2 regions of the Lysinibacillus sp. NPDC097868 genome follow, and region 2 is predicted to be linked to the other one. Evidence: riboswitches for the same ligand, from Rfam matches in the RefSeq annotation. Region 2 holds a riboswitch; the other holds the start of a gene.
The links. Region 2 has a riboswitch for lysine ahead of ACIQXJ_RS18880 (amino acid permease). Riboswitches for the same ligand answer to the same signal wherever they lie in the genome.
Positions count from the first base shown of each region.

Region 1 (3,217 bases), on a different contig from region 2:
GATTGCCATTTGTTCGTTCCCCCTAGTCAATTTCTTTCAGTTCTTTGTGATAAGCATCCGGACCGTCAAGACGTTTTTCTACATATAGTAAAATTCTTGAAGCCGTAAATGTCATAATGAAATAAAGCACACATGCGACAAAGAAAGATTCGAAATAACGGAAGTTGTTACCCGAAATCGATTTTGTTTGAAAGAATAATTCCGTTACACCAATTACACTTAAAACGGCCGTATCCTTAATATTCATAATTAATTGGTTTCCTGTTGCTGGTAAGATGTTGCGTGCAACTTGCGGTAATACAACATGCATCATAATTTGCACATGCCCCATGCCAATCGCAGAAGCAGCCTCATATTGACCTTTATCGATAGAGACAATCCCACCACGTACGATTTCAGCCATATAAGCACCAGTATTCAGTGAAACGACTAAAATACCGGCAGTAATGAAGTGCATATCGATACCAAAAGCAATATCTAATCCGTAAAATACTACCATTGCCTGTACAATCATTGGTGTACCACGGAAAAATTCAACATAGCATGTCAGTATAAAATTAATTAATTTTAATAAAAAATGTTTTATACTTTTTTTACGAACTGGAATGGTATGCATAATCCCAATAAAAAATCCGATGAATGCACCAATAATTGTACTGATTGTTGAAATGAGTAACGTATAATACGCACCTCGTAAAAACATTTGCCAGTTGTTTTCTATAATAGAAATGATCCATTCTAAACTCATGATGTTCCTCCTAACAACGTGTTGTTGCTTTATATCAATTATGCCTTTAGTGAAATCATCTCTTCATTTGAATTAATTTGCTTTATTCAAAATATGTGACACACTTCTTAGACATGACTTTATTCAGAATGACTTCCTCTCTGAACAAACTAAATATGATAAAGGTTGTCCTAGTCGCTCTTAGTAAAATGTCACGACTTTCAATTAGTAAAAATCAACTTCTCTTTTCATATGTTGTAGGTGAATTTTCTCTTGGAGAAAACAGCATACTCGGAACTGCCAGTATGCTGTTTTTTTGTTAAGGACAACCCTATCACTTTTTGCATTACTGAGCTGCAGGTTGTTGAAGAATAGCTTCTTCCATAATTTTTTGGCGATCATCTTCTGAAATACCTTTTAAAATTTCATTGATTTTATCTAGACTAGCATCACCTTTACGTAAACCAACTGCAATTGAAGTATTTGAAATATCTGTATCAAATCCCTCTTCAAAAGATACAAATGTGAATTTGTCATTAGCTGCTGCTGCCGAAATACCTTCTGGACGTTCAGCTACATAGCCATCAATTTTGCCAGCTTCTAGCGCTACACGCATTGCAGAGAAGTTTTCCATCGCTGTTTGCTTTTCTACACCTTTAATTTGATCGATAACATTATAGTTAGATGTATTTAGCTGAGATGTAACTTTTGCGCCTGAGAAATCTTGAATTGATTTTGCATTTTCATACTTGCTACCTTTTTTAATAACCATTACAAAATCAGAAGTATAGTAGTTTTCAGTAAAATCAATTGTTTGTTTACGTTCTTCTGTTGGAGACATCCCTGCTACAATCGCATCGATTTTTTTTGACTGAAGCGCAGGTACTAAACCATCCCACTCCATTTTTACAACTACTAATTTTTTACCTAAACCTTCAGCGATTTTTTTCGCCATTTGTACATCATAACCGCCTGCATACTCTGCATTATCAGCAATTTTTACTGCTCCATTTGCATCATCTTGCTGAGTCCAGTTAAATGGTGGATAACCTGCTTCCATTCCAATGCGGAATTCTCCACCAGTTTCTTCCTTTGAACCATCACCTGTTGTCTTTTCATCCTTGTCACCAGTACCGCAAGCCGCTAACAAGATTGCTGTCATTGCTGTTAACATAAATAACAACCATTTTCTTTTCATCTAAAACTCCCCTTTTCTGTAAAAAAAATAAAGCAACTGTACAAAAAAAGACCTAAGTTTTGAACTTAGGTCTTACCTTTTATTGACAGTTGCCCAAATCCTCACTATAATTTCCATGTATCCGAGATAGCACAACCTAGTAAACTGGAATTAAATTTACTAGGACAGTCCTGCACTTATTCACTGCAGACCCAGCATAAAAGTACGAGCTCCTTTTATACTTCGGCGATATTTCCTTCTCCATTACGTCTTCGCTTGCTTATACTCAGCAATGGACTAATAAATACCGCGCCTCTACCTCACAAAAAACAAAAACAAAAGTGAGGTTTGTTTATTTAATTGTTATATAGATATTACTATAAAGCTAGCATAGTCGTCAAGATAGTTTTATCATTTTTCTGACTAATTACAAAATTAGTCTATAATCCTTTTAAAATCCATAAATAAAGTAGAATAACATTAACTATGTTTGCCATCATTTCACAAATTTTTATTATAAACAACAAGATTTATAAACCATAAGAATCGATTTCCCAGTCCAATAAAGGCCATTTATACCATCAAGTAAATTTCATTAAAGGGGAAATCAATCTAAAATGAAAAACCCTGCTAAACAGTTAAGTTTGCAGGGTTTGAACACATAATTTATTGAATTAAGAATTTAATAATAAATCTTCTGGATTTTCAAGTAACTCTTTAACCGTTTTAAGGAAGCCTACAGAATCTTTACCATCGATAATACGGTGGTCGTAAGATAATGCTAAGTACATCATAGGACGAATTTCAACTTCGCCATTTACTTCTACTGGGCGTTTTTTAATTGAGTGCATTCCTAAAATAGCAGCTTGTGTACCATTCATAATAGGTGTTGACATTAATGAACCGAATACACCGCCATTTGTAATTGTGAATGAACCACCTTGAAGATCAGCTAAACCTAATTTTTTATCGCGTGCTTTTTTAGCTAAGTCTGCAATTGAATCTTCAATTTCAGCAAAGTTTTTGCGGTCAGCATCACGTACAACTGGTACTACTAAACCTTCTTCAGTTGATACAGCTACACCAATATCAAAGAAGTTATTTAAGTGAATTTCATCGCCAACGATTTGAGCATTCACATAAGGGTATTTTTTAAGTGCTGCAACAACAGCTTTTGTGAAGAATGACATGAAACCAAGCTTAGAGCCAGTAGACTCAAAGAATTGATCTTTTTTACGAGAACGTAATGCCATAACATTTGTCATATCTACTTCATTGAATGTTGTAAGCATAGCAGTCGATTGCTTAACTTC
Region 1 is NZ_JBIWBS010000001.1:1,469,270-1,472,486, reverse strand. It holds gene ACIQXJ_RS07215 (amino acid ABC transporter ATP-binding protein) at 1-9, opposite strand, end outside; gene ACIQXJ_RS07210 (amino acid ABC transporter permease) at 23-748, opposite strand; gene ACIQXJ_RS07205 (transporter substrate-binding domain-containing protein) at 1,074-1,925, opposite strand; lysine riboswitch at 2,045-2,230, opposite strand; gene odhB (2-oxoglutarate dehydrogenase complex dihydrolipoyllysine-residue succinyltransferase) at 2,579-3,217, opposite strand, start outside.
Region 1: another riboswitch for lysine. It lies ahead of ACIQXJ_RS07205 (transporter substrate-binding domain-containing protein); the one in region 2 lies ahead of ACIQXJ_RS18880 (amino acid permease).

Region 2 (3,217 bases):
CCGCCTGCTAAGCCTAGCAATATCATCCACAATACAGCAAGACTAGTCCATTCCATGACAAGGCCAGTAAAGCCGATGAAATAAAAGGCAGTAAACATTAAAACGAGAGGTCGCTGTGATGTCATTTTACTAGCGATAATCGGTACAGCTAAAGCCATAGGTACTTGTGAAATTTGCATGATGGAAAACATCCAACCTGCTCGATCTGCGGCTATTCCTTGTGCAATATAGATTTCAGGAATCCAAGCTGCGGTTGTATAAAATAATAATGATTGTAAACCCATCGCGCCAGTGACTGCCCAAGTAACTGGTGATTTCCACAATGGTATACGTGCTTTCGTAGTGGCTACAGTTGGTTCAGGCTTATTAAATTTTAACTGTGGGATCCAAATCAAAATAGTCACTACGACAAGAGCTAGAGCGATTGCAAGTGCACCTTGCCAGCCAAGAGATGCATTGGCAATGGGATAACTAATACCAGCGCCAATTCCAGCTGTTAAGTTCATGGACATGGTGAAAAATGCCATCAGTAATCCAACATGATAAGGGAATTTCATTTTAAGTAGCCCTGGAATAAGGACGTTACCAAATGAAATAGCTACACCTATTATCATTGTACCAAATACGAGTAATCCAGTTGTTCCAAGTGAGCGCAGCACAATTCCTAGTGCTAATAAAATTGTTGATATAAATAATGTTAATTCAAGACCCAGTTTTCTTGCTATTACTGGGGCAATAGGTGACACTAGCGCGAATGCAAGCAATGGAATGGTTGTTAGAAAGCCTGCAAGAACGTTAGATATACCGAGATCCTCACGAATGAAGGAAATAATTGGTCCTACAACCGTTAATGGCATACGTAATGTCGAAGCAAGAAAAATTACACCGATGACTAATAAGAGAGTTGTGCCCTTCCAGTTAATCTTTCTGCTAAGATAAGTAGATTCCTCGTTAGTTGTCAAAATAAGTACCTCCCTAATAGAACAATTATAATTCGAACCACTATAACACTTTAACACAATAATAAAAATAGTAGAATATTCATAAAATACAGAACATTAATCGTTTTATTGAAATGTCTTAGGTCGTATGTTAAACTAAGACACATCATAAATTTAATAATTATATGCCTCATGTTTGTATTGAGGTAGAGGTCGCGGTATTTATAAGTAAGCTAATGGAGATGACAAGCATTAAAGATGTTAGCTGAAAGGAAATATTGCCGAAGTGTGAGGGGACTTGAAAACCTCATGCTGGGGCTGTCTCCGAAAGGAACAGAACTGTCACGTTGGACAACGTGTTGTGCTATCATTTTTAAGAAACAGAGGATTTACTTAGCCATCACAACGTTCATGTGATGGCATTTTTTTGCCTCTTAGAAAAGGAAGGAAGCTTTAACGTGAGTGAGATAAAAACTAATCAGCTCGGTCATAAAGCACCAGAGTTGAAAAAAGAATTAAAAAGCCGCCATATAACAATGATTTCGTTAGGCGGTACTATCGGAACTGGGCTATTTTTAGCAAGTGGTGGTGCTATAGCACAGGCTGGACCAGGTGGTGCACTTCTTGCTTATGCATTAATCGGCATTATGGTGTACTTCTTAATGACGAGCTTAGGTGAAATGGCAGCTTATATGCCGTCATCAGGTTCATTTAGTACGTATGCAACAAAATTTGTAGATCCAGCGCTTGGCTTTGCACTTGGCTGGAACTACTGGTATAACTGGGCGATTACAATTGCCGCTGAAATTGCAGCAGTTTCTCTTATAATGAAATACTGGTTCCCAGACAGCTCTTCAGCACTATGGACAGTCATATTTATTGCGATTGTACTAACATTCAATTTACTATCTGTAAAAAGCTATGGTGAAAGTGAATATTGGTTTGCAATGATAAAAGTTGCGACTGTTATTGTCTTCATTATTGTCAGCCTATTGATGATTTTTGGTATTTTAGGTGGGCAAGCTCCTGTAGGCTTTACGAATTTCTTTATAAGTGATGGACCATTCCACGGTGGCTTCCTTGCTACATTCGGAATATTTCTAGCAGCAGGCTTCTCGTTCCAAGGGACAGAACTATTAGGGATAACGGCTGGGGAAACGGATGATCCTGGTAAAAATATCCCGAAGGCTGTTAAGTCCGTTTTCTGGCGTATTATTTTATTTTACATTTTAGCCATTGCAGCGATTGGGATGTTAATTCCATTTACAGATGCTCGTTTATTATCTGAAGATATTGCTGTTTCACCATTCACATTAGTGTTTGACCGCTTAGGAATTGCCTTTGCTGCTTCATTAATGAATGCCATTATTTTAACGGCGATGTTATCTGCAGGTAATTCTGGATTATATGCATCATCACGTATGTTATGGCAATTAGCAGTAGATGGACATGCACCTAAGATTTTCGCTAAGCTAAGCCGTCGCGGAATTCCGATTTACGCATTGCTGTTGACATTAGCAGTAGGTTGCTTAGCATTTTTAGCATCATTCTTTGGTGATGGCGTTGTCTATATGTGGCTTTTAAACGCATCTGGGATGTCAGGCTTCATTGCATGGCTTGGTATAGCCTTTAGTCATTACCGCTTCCGTAGAGCTTTTGAAGCTCAAGGCTTAGATTCAAAATTACTACCATATAAAGCAAAGTTATATCCATTCGGGCCACTCTTTGCATTTACAGTGTGTATGATTGTTGTAGTTGGTCAAAACTATACAGCTTTCACAGGCCATTCAATTGACTGGTATGGTGTCCTTGTTTCATACATCGGTATACCACTGTTTATCGCCTTGTGGTTGGGCTATAAAATAAAACATAAAACAAAAATGATTCCACTGCAAAAGTGTGATTTAAAAGTAGAAAAATAGAAATAAAAGCTGTCCTATTAGTTATAGGGCAGCTTTTATTTATTTGGCGTTGATTTCCGTTGCGTACGGCGCAGGAGTCTAATTAGCTTGGAAAATTGTTTGAGAATTGTTTGAGTGCCAGGCACTTTTAAAAAAACCTATGGTAAGCTATATAGAGACAGGATAAAAATGTAAAACTGTTAAAGCAAATGGGAATTAAAGATAATGCTTTATTGAAAAGAGGTGCCTAAACATGCAAAAACGTATATTACTAGTTGAAGATGATGAAACCATACGAGAAATGGTCGACAAGTTTTTAACAATGGAGGGCTTTGCTGTTACATCCGTTACAAATGGTGAAGAAGCAGTGCAAAT
Region 2 is NZ_JBIWBS010000003.1:411,241-414,457, reverse strand. It holds gene ACIQXJ_RS18885 (CynX/NimT family MFS transporter) at 1-962, opposite strand, end outside; lysine riboswitch at 1,141-1,316, shown strand; gene ACIQXJ_RS18880 (amino acid permease) at 1,400-2,863, shown strand; gene ACIQXJ_RS18875 (response regulator transcription factor) at 3,096-3,217, shown strand, end outside.